DNA from 3 places in the Pseudoalteromonas maricaloris genome. Region 3 is predicted to be linked to each of the others. Evidence: predicted binding sites of a transcription regulator. Region 3 holds the regulator's gene; each other region holds the start of a gene.

Region 1 (4,289 bases), 1.8 Mb from region 3:
ACTTGTTTTGGCTCTAAGTGTTTCAAAATCTGAGCCGCATCTTCTTCAGTCAAACTAAGCAGTAAGATGGCAGCCTTGTCGACGCCATCTAGCTTGTCAACGTCAAAGGCTGCGGGCAATTGTTTTTGTTCTTGATCAGTCATCTTCTGTCAACCACGCTTTCACAACTTGTGATGAGAGTTCTGGTTCGTTAGCAACTAAGGCACGTACTGCTTTGAGTAGGTCTTCGTCGCCATGTAAGTCTGGCAATTGTAATCTACCGTCAGAAGAGAAGCCAACCGCAGACTCATCGAATTCGTTATTTAGCATATCGAGTGTACTGTCACCTAAATCAACACCACTGGTCAACGCATCTTCATCAAAATCTTCAAGCGTATCATCTGGGTAAATTAGACGCTTAAGCATAGGTCTTACTACCGCTAAGATTAGCACAATGATCACTAAGGTACCTGCTGCAAGACGAATTGTCTTTTGAAACCAATCTTGCTCCCAAAGTGGTATCTCCTGCATTTCAGTGAGATCTTCACGTACGAATGGCACAGTAACTACCTCTAACGCATCACCTCGCTGCATATCAAAGCCCACACCACCTTGTAGCAAACGACGGATGTTATTTAACTCTTCTTGCGTACGCGGCGCCATTGCCATGTTACCTTCAGCATCAGGTTTTGCGAGGTAGTCAACGGCCACACTCACACTGATCCGGCGAATAACCCCTGTTTGCTGACGTTTATGGCTAATAGTGGTATCTAACTCATAGTTACGGGTTGCTTCTTTTTGATTACTGCTTGGTGTTGCACTTTGACCATTGCCGCCTTGACCCGCAATCTCTGGGATATTTGAGTTTATGGGAGGTTGATTAGTCAGCGCCCCCGGAATACCTACAGCTAAACCACCAATATTATTTTCTTCATACGTCGTTTCGCTACGAACCGCTGGTAGATCAGGGTTATAACGTTTTTGCGTTTCTTCAACTGCGCTGAAGTCCATCGTTAAGTCAACCTGCGCGGTAAAGTTACCAAGACCTACAGTTGGGATCAGGATGCTATCAATTTTTTCTAGATATTCTTGTTCACGCTTACGTTCGATTTCATACTCTTTTCTCGAGCGTGCAGCCAAAGAGTCTTGAGAACCAGAGTTGAGTAAGCGGCCGTTTTGATCGGTGACGGTCACGCGTGAAGGCTCTAAACCTTGTACCGCTGATGCCACGATGTCTACGATTGAATCAACTTCTTCGCCGCCAAGCGTTTTGCCACGTTTAAGGGTAATAACTACGGTTGCTGAGGGCTTTTTCTCGCGACGTGCAAAGACGTTTTCTTTTGGTATTGCAAGCAACACTTTTGCACGATTTACGTCTTGTAACTCTTCAATTGTTCTCGCAAGTTGTTGCTCACGGCTATGCTTTAAACGCTCTCTTTCAAGACGTTGGCTAACACCAAAACCCATATCTTGCATCAGAATATCAGTGCCAGAACTCGGAGATTGGGTAAAACCGTCACGCGCCATGCGTAGTTTTATGTCTTGATAGTCCGACTCAGCAACTAAAATGGTATTACCATCTAATTGGTATTCAATTTTCTGTTGGTCTAAAAAGTCTAACGTTTCGACGAGTTCTTCTGTTGGGTATTTACCAAGTGGGCGCATATCTGGTTGGCGCGCCCAAATGATAATAAAGATTGCGATTGCTAAACAAATAGCAAGGGCAATAACCAGAGTAACCTGGCGCAACATATCAACACCGCTTAGCGCACTGAAGTAGCCTGATTTTTGCTCTTGTTGCTCATCCGATCCGCTGTCATTATTCAGCGCGGCATCGGAAAGCGTAAGATCTGTTGATTGATTAGTAGCCACGATTACTCTCCACAGTCACTCAATTAAACTGGCATGCTCATGATTTCTTTATAGGCCTCAACAAGTTTATTACGAACTTGCACTGTTGCCTCAAAAGCGACCGACGATTTTTGTTTCGCTATCATGGCTTCTGCAAGAGAAACGCTTCTGTCACCCATTTCAACAGCGGTGACTTTTTGTTTCGCTTCTTGTTGTAAGCCATGAACCGTATTAAGTGCGTCTGAGAGTAAATCGCCAAACTGAGCCGATGAAGATGCCGCCGTCTTAACCGGCTGCACTGATGGCTGTGTGTTTCTCGTCGCTTCTGCAGCCATTGCCTGCATTTCTTGAAATAGCGCTGATGATTGTACTTTCATGATGCTTTACTCAAAATAACTCTTAGTTACCTGTAATAAAGCAGAAAACGTGCCAACTTAAAATCTTTTGTTTTCAACACCTTATGGAATTTTAATCATGTCGAAAAATTGGCAGTACATAGAAGTGAAAACTAGGCGCCTAAGATCTGCAGATCTTTATAGGCACCTGATTAAATTTGAATTAACAGATAAAGCTTAGCCTGAGGTTTGGATAAGCAACGAACTAACTCATTGTTTTTTAAGCTCAGCTAACTTAGGTTAAGCGGGTAGCGCAATCCCTAAATCTCGCATTTTTGCCAGCTTGTAGCGAAGTGTGCGAGGACTCATACCTAATACCTCCGCCACCTCTTTGCGTTTACCGTTAAACTTTGCCAGCGTATCTAAAATAATTTGGTGTTCTTTATCCTGTAGCTCATCTTTATAGCTAATGATTTCATCCTCACCTTGTGAGCGCTCCATTAAAGCTGATGCTTCATGATTTACAAGTGGAGCAGATTCAATCAAAGCCATCGGTGAGAAATTTTCGATAAAAATATCATCTTCTTGAATTTCATTACCTTGGAACAAAATCAGGGCACGTTGAATTACGTTATCTAGCTCTCTTACATTTCCAGGCCAAGTGTGCGAACTGAGCTTGCGCTTTGCACCGCTGCTTAATATAGGTGTTGGCTTGCCTGCTTTTTGCGTATGTCTTACCAACAAATGCTCGGCTAACACCGCGATATCACCTGCTCTGTCCTTCAGTGGCAACCACTCTAGCGGGAAAACATTGAGGCGATAATATAAATCTTCTCTAAATACCCCATCCTCCACCGCTTCTTTTAAATCGCGGTTACTGGTTGCCAACACTCTGACGTCCAGTGAAATGGTTTTTCTACTGCCTAAACGCTCTACTTCCCGCTCTTGTAACACGCGAAGTAATTTTGCTTGTAATCCCAAATCCATCTCTGTGATCTCATCAAGCAAAATCGTTCCCTTTTGTGCTTGCTCAAATTTTCCAGGACACGCTTGAATGGCACCTGTAAACGCCCCCTTTTCGTAACCAAATAGAGTCGCTTCGAGCATATTTTCTGGGATTGCAGCGCAGTTAATTGCGATAAAAGGCTCGTCTGCTCTGTCGGATTTATCGTGAATATAGCGAGCCAACACTTCTTTACCCGAACCGCTTGGTCCAAGTACCATCACGCTGGCATCCGACTTAGCTACTTTTGCAGCCAGTTCAAGTAGTTTAATACTCTTGGGATCGGCAACAATGGGGCCATCTGTCTCTTTTTCCTTCTCAGGTAGATAACGTCCAACCATATTAAGCAATACTTCAGGCGCAAATGGCTTAGCCATATAGTCGATGGCACCCAATCTCATCGCCTCAACCGCATCATCAATGGTCGCGTATGCTGTCATCATCAATACCGGTAATTCGGGATAGTTGAGTTTAATGGTCTTTAACAAGTCAAGCCCACTCATGGCACCCATTTGCACATCACTCACCACCAAAGAAAAGGTTTCCTGCTTTAGCAATAAAACGGCTTGTTCCGCACAACTTGCTTCTACGCACTCGATATTTGAAAGCTGCAATGTATCGATAAGTGCTTCTCTTAAACCAGCATCATCTTCAACAACTAAAACTCTGTTACTCATAGTTCCTCCGCCTCAATTAGTGGTAGTACCAAGCTAAAACGTGCGCCCTTACCTTCAACATTGTCTGCCTGCGCAAACCCTTTGTGCGCGTTAGCGACCGAATTAACCACCGCAAGTCCTAGCCCAGTCCCCTGCGACTTAGTTGTAAAAAATGGTTCAAACAACTTGTCTACTAAGGTTTCATCAATACCAGGACCATTATCAACAACTGAGATACGTACATACTCGCCACACGGCTCGCGCTCTGCATTAAGTTCAATGTGTGCCGCACTGCCAATTATTTGAATACTGTTGTGGATCAGGTTTTGGATCGCACTTGCAAGCGCAGTACGATTACCTAATATTTCGATATCTGGCTCGGGTAAAAATGCTTCCAATTTTGCTTGGTTAAGCTCAACCATAGCGTCAGCACCCGCTTTGACTTCACTTAATAATTGTTGCATT
Region 2 (4,289 bases), 1.8 Mb from region 3:
AGGAGAAAAAGCCCAGAGATGAGCTATCGCAAGAAGATTTCTTCTCGCTGCTTACTCAACAGCTCTCTTTCCAAGATCCAAGTAAGCCTGCGGACAACGATCAAATGATCGCGCAGATGACAAGCTTTACTATGGCTGAGGGGATCTCAAAGCTAAATGAGAATTTTGACTCGTTAGCTGCATCAATGACTTCTAACTCAGCGCTTCAAGCATCAACGCTGATTGGTAAAAAAGCATTACTCGAATCAACGACGTTAGAACATGGTGATGATGCACTTACAAAGGGCTCGGTGATTGTCCAAGAGCCTGTGCAGAATTTATCTGTGGGTATTTATGACGAATCTGGAGCGATTGTTAAGACGCTTGAGTTTGGTGAGCAAAGTGTAGGCGCTGTGCGTTTTGAGTGGGATGGTAAGAATAAAGATGGCGAGATGATGCCCCCTGGGGAATACACCATAAAAGCCGAAGGCATGATTGAAGGTGAATATCAGACTTTACCTTCGGCCACATTTAGAAATATTGACAGTGTTAATGTTAATGGTGCTAACGGCATCGTCATTAATACCAAAGAAGGCGCGGTGCGCTTAACTGATATTGCTGAAATAGCATAGTAGTTTTAAAGAATTAACCTTAAGAACTTAGAGGTGAGAGTATGAGTTTCAATATAGCACTGACAGGTATTGCCGCCGCGCAAAAAGACTTGGACGTAACAGCAAATAACATTGCTAACGTGAACACGACGGGTTTTAAAGAATCTCGCGCAGAATTTGCTGATGTTTACGCGTCTTCGGTTTTTAGCTCTGGCAAAACGAAAAATGGTGATGGTGTACAAACTACTATGGTAGCGCAGCAGTTTCACCAAGGGTCATTAAAGTTCACGCAGAACTCGCTAGACTTGGCGATTGAGGGCGAAGGCTATTTTGCCATGTCAAATTCTCTTCAATCACAGGATTTTACGTATTCTCGAGCTGGTGCATTTAAATTAAATAAAGACAACTTTATCGTGAATGCAAAAGGTGACTACTTGCAAGGCTTCCCTGTTGATCCATCAACAGGTGATACAACGTCTTTGAGTCTAAGCACAACATCGCCAATTCAAATTCCAGATGCATCAGGGTCTCCTCGAGCAACATCGCAAATTTATACATCATTTAATCTAGATGCAACGGCGCAGCCACCTACGATTGCATTCGATCCTACGCAAAGTGCATCGTATAACTCAAGAACGGCAATTACGGTATATGACTCACTGGGTGAATCACATACACTGCAGCTATTCTTCAGAAAAACGGCGGATAATGAATGGTCAACTTACGCAACAATGGACGATAAGCCATTTAACCACAATGCGCAGCAAATTGACCCAACCGCTACACCACCTGTGCCATACACTCCAGTAAGCGTATTTCGTTTTGACGCAAGTGGTATTCCTTCACAAACAGCGGATGATCCATCAGCTTCACCACTGACATTTAGTAACAATACGGGTACGACGTTTAACCCGCTTAGTCTTGCAGGTCCTCAAGATGCGGTCGATCCAACTATTGGTATGTCAAACTTGTTAGAAAACGGCGCAACCTTCCCGAATGATATTGTTGTTAACTGGCGTGATGAAGCAAACACGGCTCAGAAGTTACCGACACAATATTCATCAGGTCGATTTGAAGTGAAAGCTCTGGAACAAGACGGTGCAACCGTAGGTCGACTAGCTGGTATTGATATTGGTACTGATGGCAAAGTAGTAGCTTCATACACTAACGGTGACTCGACTTTCCTAGGGCAAGTCGCGCTCGTACGCTTCCCGAATTCTCAGGGCCTCCAAGCGATTGGTAATACTGAGTGGAAGAAAAGTCTATCTTCCGGTGAGCCACTAGCAGGCGAGCCAAACACAGGTACGCTTGGTGGTATTAGTTCATCGGCGTTAGAGCAATCGAACGTCAACCTCACAAACGAGTTAGTTGACCTTATCAGTGCCCAGCGTAACTTCCAAGCGAACTCTCGAGCGCTTGAGGTTAACTCAACATTACAACAAAATATATTACAGATCCGATAATATATTATGCCCTCCAAAGGCTGCTACAAAGGCAGCCTTTTTTATGCCCGTCAAAAACATCTCATCACTTTGGCACTGTGTTTGCATTAACTAGATTAAGTTTGAATTTTATAGGTCATCGTCATGGATAAAATGGTGTATATCGCAATGTCAGGCGCTAAGCAGAGCTTACGCGGTGTGGCACTCAAAGCGAATAACCTTGCTAATGCCAACACGACTGGCTTCAAAGCAGATTTTGCTCAAGCGCGTTCAATGCAGGCATTCGGAGAAGGATTACCCTCTCGGGTTTTTGCTATGCAAGAACGTCCAGGTACTAATATGACCGGTGGTGCAATCGTTGAAACTGGCCGTGAGCTTGATATTGCAGTAGATGATAAGTCGTGGATCAGCGTCGTTGATGCGTCGGGCGAAGAAGCGTACACCAAAGTCGGCACGCTTAACATTCGTAATGACGGTGCGTTAGTCACAGCTCACGGGCGTCAACTTATTGGCGAAGGTGGACCTATTGTCTTACCTATCCCCGTTGATAAAGTGGTGTTTAGTGACGATGGCTCTATTCAAGTGCGTCCACAAGGTGCCCCCGCTAACTTTCTTGAGGTGGTTGATAGGCTGAAAATTATTGAAGCAGATAATAGTAAGCTACAGAAAGGTAATGACGGGCTCTATAGACCAAAAGAAGATAAGTTAGAAGATGGGATCTGTGGTTTTTGTGAAATATCTCCAACTGCAAAAGTAATGAGTGGCTTCTTAGAGATGTCCAACGTCAATCCCGTTCATGAGATGGTGGATATGATCAACCATCAAAGACAATTTGAAATGCAAATTAAGCTGATGAAAACAGCTGAAGAAATAGATGAGCGACACACTTCGCTCCTACGCATAGTTTAAGAGTGAGGTAGAGATTATGAATCCGGCATTGTGGATAAGTAAAACAGGCTTAGATGCTCAGCAAACTGATATTTCAGTTATTTCGAACAACTTGGCAAACGCCAGTACCGTCGGCTACAAAAAGAGCCGCGCGATATTCGAAGACTTACTGTATCAAAACATCAATCAGCCAGGTGGCCGCAGCTCTCAAGATACAGAACTACCATCGGGCTTAATGCTTGGTGCAGGTGCCAAAGTGGTTGCTAACCAAAAGAATTTTTCTCAAGGTAATATGTTAAGTACCGAAAACTCTTTGGATTGGATGATCCAAGGGCCGGGCTTTTTTGAGATTCAGATGCCAGATGGCACAACTGCGTATTCAAGAAACGGTCAGTTCACGACGGATGAAGAAGGACGGATAGTTACTTCAGGTGCGGGTTTTCCTGTGTTACCAGAGATGAATGTGCCCGACGATGCACAGTCAATCACTATTTCTCAAGATGGCGAAGTATCAGTGCGCGTTGCAGGGCAAGCTGAAAACGTTGTCATTGGGCAGTTGACGATCAGTGACTTTATTAATCCATCAGGTCTTGAGCCAATTGGTCAAAACCTGTACACAGAAACTGCGGTAAGTGGTGCACCTGTACAAGGTAACCCAAGCGTTGAGGGGTTAGGTAAAGTAGTTCAAGGCGCACTTGAGACGTCAAACGTTAATGTTACCGAAGAGCTTGTAAATCTAATCGAGACACAACGCGTGTACGAGATGAATTCAAAAGTGATTTCAACGGTAGATCAGATGCTGAGCTACATTAATCAACAGTTGTAATTGGGTAGGGGGTATTATGCGTGCATTATATTTAGCCATCGTAACGGTCGCTGCATTATCTGGATGTAGTACAACACAAAATAAAAATGTGGTGCGTGACGATCCGTATTATGCACCTATCTACCCCGAGGATAATCAAGCCCAAATGGTAGCAACAGGGTCATTGTTTAATACGCAGTTTTCCAATGATCTTTATGCTGACAAAAAAGCGTTAAGAGTCGGTGATATTATTACCATCGTACTCAGAGAAACGACTCAGGCGACCAAAGCTGCGAATTCTGAGCTGGATAAATCCAGTGATTCAAGCTTAGACCCTGTGATTGGTCTTGGCGGCAATGCCATCAATATTGGGAAGGAAGCGATACAGTTTGGTGCTAAATCCAGCTCTTCTTTTTCTGGTGATTCGAAATCTAATCAGTCAAATAGCTTATTCGGGAATATATCGGTCAATGTCACCCGAGTATTGCCTAACGGTAATTTAGTGATCCGCGGCGAAAAGTGGTTAACGCTCAATACTGGCGAGGAATTTATTCGCTTAGAAGG
Region 3 (4,289 bases):
ACTTTTGTCTCCTTGATATAAGGTCACTTCGGCATCAAATTGGGTTGCTAATTGTGCAAGAACCGTCGCTGCTCTAGCGTGCAGACCAAGCTTGTTCTGGATTAAAAACGTATCTTCTAACATTTAACCCTCTTGCTCACGGTGGCGAATTTTGACGTTGGGATGGGTTTTAGCAAAACGCTCACCAATGGTTTGCGCTAAATATACCGAGCGATGTTGCCCACCTGTACATCCTATTGCAATCGTTAGATAACTGCGATTGTTACGCTCTAAGTGTGGTAACCAAGTTTGTACAAAGGTTTGGATCTGCCAAGTAAACTTTTGCACGATGCTGTGACTCGACAAATAGTCTTTGACTGGCTGATCTAGGCCAGTTAGCGGCTTAAGCTCAGGCTCCCAATGTGGGTTGGGCAAAAAGCGCGCATCAAAAACGTAATCCGCTTGTTTTGGGATACCGTGTTTAAAGCCGAAAGATTCAAAGGTAATAATGAGTTGTTTGTCTTTTTTACCTAAGATTTTTTCGCGGATATCTTCTGCAAGTTGATGAACGCTCAGGCCTGTAGTATCAATGAGAAAATCGGCGCGAGTGATCAATACGTCTAACAATTCCCGTTCTTTCTTTATTGCAACATCTAGTGGAAGATTATGCAGTGAAAGAGGGTGCAAACGGCGTGTTTCTGAGAAGCGTTTTATCAGGGTTTGATCGTCACTGTCTAAATAAAACAGGGTAGGTTTGGCAAAGCCTGGTAAGTATTCAAGAATGTCATTAAACTCGTCCTGTTCTTTAGGTAAGTTTCTGACATCAATACTGACTGCTATTTTATTATAATTGTCCGAAACGCTGCGGACTAAAGACGGCAGCAAATTGACCGGAATGTTATCTACACAATAGTAGCCTAAGTCTTCCAATACTCGAAGCGCTACAGATTTACCAGAGCCTGAGCGGCCACTGATAATGATAAGCTCGAGTCCTTTTTCTTCATCACTCATCAAGTTCACCTTGGATCACTGCATATAACTCATCGTCACTTTTTGCTTGTCTAAGCATTTTGCAAAAAGACTTGTCTTTGAGTGTATCAGCAATCGCCGCTAAGGTCTTCAGGTGCTGTTGATTATCACCTTCGGGTACGATGAACGCGACAAAAATATCGACAGGCTGCTTATCTATGGCTTCAAACTGGATCCCTTGCTCGCTGACAAGCACCATTGCAAGGATTTTATCCAAACCTTCAAGTCGACCATGGGGAATGGCAATGCCTTTACCGATCCCTGTGCTGCCTAATTTCTCTCGCGCCATTAAAGCGTCCAAGATAGCATGCTGACTGGTATTTGGAATTTGGCTATGAGCCAGTTCGCTGATGTATTCTAAAATACGTTTTTTGCTATTAAAAAGGACCGCAGCTTTACTGCAGTCCTTGTTCACTAATTCACTTAATTTCATCTTAGTGTCGAGTGAGCTTCTCTTTGTGTTTAATAACTTGACGATCTAGCTTGTCGATAAGGCCATCAATTGCGGCATACATATCTTGATGCTCTGTTGATGCAAATAGCTCGCCGCCGTTTACGTGTAATGTTGCTTCTGCTTTTTGTACTAGTTTCTCGACATCAAGGATCACATGCACGTTATTGATATGATCAAAGTGCCTTTCTAGCTTCGCAAACTTGTTGGTGACATAGTCTCTTAATGAGTCAGTAATTTCTACATGGCGACCAGTTAGATTTAGTTGCATAAGCATTTTTCCTTCTTGGGTTTTACGTCTTATATCAAGCTTTTACGCTGATTTGACGGTGGAATGGCTAGGGATTCACGATATTTTGCAATCGTGCGTCTCGCTACCTTAATTCCTTGCTCAGCTAAAATATCTGCAATTTTGCTGTCACTCAATGGCTTAGCGGTATTTTCTGCAGCTATCAGCTTTTTGATAAGTGCTCTAATTGCTGTAGAGGAGCACTCACCTCCATTTTCTGTACTTACATGGCTAGAGAAGAAATACTTCAGCTCAAATATTCCCCGAGGTGTATGCATGTATTTTTGTGTTGTCACACGGGAAATTGTGGACTCATGCATCTCAACCATTTCAGCAACATCATTTAGCACCATAGGGCGCATTGCTTCGGGGCCATGTTCAAAGAATGCCTGTTGTTGTTGCACAATGCAATTGGTAACTTTTAATAATGTATCATTTCGGCTTTCTAAGCTTTTAATAAACCACTTTGCTTCTTGTAAATGTGAGCGAATAAACTGACTATCCGTACTGGATTTCGCTGTTCTAGACATCGCAGCGTAATGGTCGTTTACTCTTATTTTAGGCATAGCATCAGGATTTAGCTCTACGACCCAACGACCTTTTACTTTTTTCACCGATACGTCAGGGATCACATATTCAGGCTCTTCATGAATAATGCTTGCCGCTGGTTTTGGGTTAAGGCTATGAATTAACGTCATGACCTCTTTGAGATCGGCTTCTTTAAGGCGCGTTTTCTTTGCCAAAGTTCGATAGTCACGGCTGGCAAGCAAGTCGATATGCTCTGTCAGAATCATTTTTGTTTCGGCAATCCATGGCGTATCCGGAGCGAACTGATTTAGCTGAATACACAAGCATTCTTGTAAACTACGCGCTGCGATACCGACAGGATCGAAAAGTTGAATACGTTTGAGCACGGCTTCGACTTCATCCAGCTCAATAGGCTCTTCGCTACTCTCGTCATTAATGCTTTCTAAAATGTCTTCGCAAGACAGTGTTAAAATGCCTGACAGGTCGACCGCTTCAATAATCGCAATCGCAATCGCTCTATCTGTTGGACTAAATGGTGTCAGCTCAAGTTGCCACATGAGATAGTCGTGGAGAGATTCAGAGGTTTCCCCTTGATAAACATTATCGTCATCAGGAAGTGGGCCTGAACTTGCAGCGGGTGCTGCGCTCATATATTCATCCCAAGTGACATCCATGGCAAGGTCATCACTGACAGTGTCTTTGCTCATGGCGGTATCTGAGTCTATTTCATAGTCACTAACCTGCGCTTCATCGCTTGAATCTTGATTGTCGTCAGCACTACTTTTTTCTTGGCTGTGTTGGTCAGCGTTTTCGCCGTCAGTATTATCACCTTCTTCCACTTCCAACAATGGATTGCTGTCTAATGCTTCTTGTATTTCTTGTTGCAGATCCAATGTACTAAGCTGCAGCAAGCGAATGGCTTGTTGCAGTTGTGGAGTCATTGTAAGTTGCTGCCCCATGCGCAGCTGTAATGATTGCCTCATGTATCTCTAACAATCCTTTTTAACAGTTATTAATACTACGTCTTAACTATAGCTTGAATTGTTCGCCTAGGTAGACATCTCTTACGGTTTGATCTGCCAAAACATGTTCTGGCGTGCCTGCAGCGATTAACTCACCATGTGAAACGATGTAGGCTTTTTCACATACGTCCAGTGTTTCTCTAACGTTATGATCGGTGATTAGCACACCGATACCGCGGTTTTTTAGGTGCTCTATGATTGTCTTTATATCTAACACCGAAATAGGATCAACACCAGCAAAAGGTTCATCTAACAGGATAAACTTAGGATTAGCGGCTAAAGCGCGAGCAATCTCTACGCGTCTTCTTTCGCCTCCCGATAATGCCATGCCCTGTGAGTCACGGATGTGTTGAATATTAAACTCATCCAGTAACTCATTGAGTTCAGCTTCTCTCTCAACTTTAGATAAGTCTTTTCGAGTTTCTAAAATCGCCATCAAATTTTGATAGACCGTGAGTTTTCTAAAGATTGAAGACTCTTGCGGTAGATAGCCAATACCAAGTCGCGCGCGGCTGTGCATCGGTAGCAAAGTGATATCTTCATCATCAATCTGAATAAAACCTTTGTCGCTTGGTACTAACCCTACAATCATGTAGAACGTAGTGGTTTTACCTGCACCATTTGGTCCTAATAAGCCTACAATGCTGCCAGCCTTAACACTTAAGCCAACATTTTTGACGACTTCACGACCTTTATAACTCTTTGCTAGACCAGTTGCTTTGAGCTCGCTCATTAATTGTTACCTTCTTCCTGCGCTTTTTTATCTTTTGCGTTTTTTTTGTCATCAACAGGAACAAGGATGGTTCTTACCCGAGAATCTTCTTGGTCTGAGCGCTCAGCACTGATCAATTGCTTTTCAATGTCATAGGTGATGACTTGCGCATTGATTTTTTGCCCAGTTTGATTGATTTCCGCATCGCCAGAAATGACTAAGGTGCCTTTCGCAACGTCGTAACGAATTTCGTTTGCTTTGGCTTCTAGCAAATTACCA

Evidence for each region. Region 3 encodes sigma-54, which starts transcription at its own class of promoters, with help from an activator protein. Its sites were predicted from a motif close to GTTGGCACGNNNNTNGNNT; they were not measured.
Region 1: fliE (flagellar hook-basal body complex protein FliE) is a predicted target of sigma-54. The motif match lies at 2,246-2,264, and genes of this name have one in related genera.
Region 2: CTT31_RS05785 (flagellar basal body rod protein FlgF) is a predicted target of sigma-54. The motif match lies at 2,122-2,140, and genes of this name have one in related genera.

What each region holds. Positions count from the first base shown of each region.
Region 1 covers NZ_CP024625.1:1,400,915-1,405,203, reverse strand. Annotated here, with positions in the region: gene fliG (flagellar motor switch protein FliG) at 1-143, opposite strand, end outside; gene fliF (flagellar basal-body MS-ring/collar protein FliF) at 136-1,854, opposite strand; gene fliE (flagellar hook-basal body complex protein FliE) at 1,875-2,207, opposite strand; gene CTT31_RS05940 (sigma-54-dependent transcriptional regulator) at 2,466-3,845, opposite strand; gene CTT31_RS05935 (sensor histidine kinase) at 3,842-4,289, opposite strand, start outside.
Region 2 covers NZ_CP024625.1:1,363,601-1,367,889, forward strand. Annotated here, with positions in the region: gene CTT31_RS05775 (flagellar hook assembly protein FlgD) at 1-611, shown strand, start outside; gene flgE (flagellar hook protein FlgE) at 653-2,053, shown strand; gene CTT31_RS05785 (flagellar basal body rod protein FlgF) at 2,177-2,941, shown strand; gene flgG (flagellar basal-body rod protein FlgG) at 2,958-3,746, shown strand; gene flgH (flagellar basal body L-ring protein FlgH) at 3,763-4,289, shown strand, end outside.
Region 3 covers NZ_CP024625.1:3,680,027-3,684,315, reverse strand. Annotated here, with positions in the region: gene CTT31_RS16390 (HPr family phosphocarrier protein) at 1-123, opposite strand, end outside; gene rapZ (RNase adapter RapZ) at 124-990, opposite strand; gene ptsN (PTS IIA-like nitrogen regulatory protein PtsN) at 983-1,441, opposite strand; gene hpf (ribosome hibernation promoting factor) at 1,443-1,730, opposite strand; gene CTT31_RS16370 (RNA polymerase factor sigma-54) at 1,760-3,259, opposite strand; gene lptB (LPS export ABC transporter ATP-binding protein) at 3,306-4,031, opposite strand; gene lptA (lipopolysaccharide transport periplasmic protein LptA) at 4,031-4,289, opposite strand, start outside.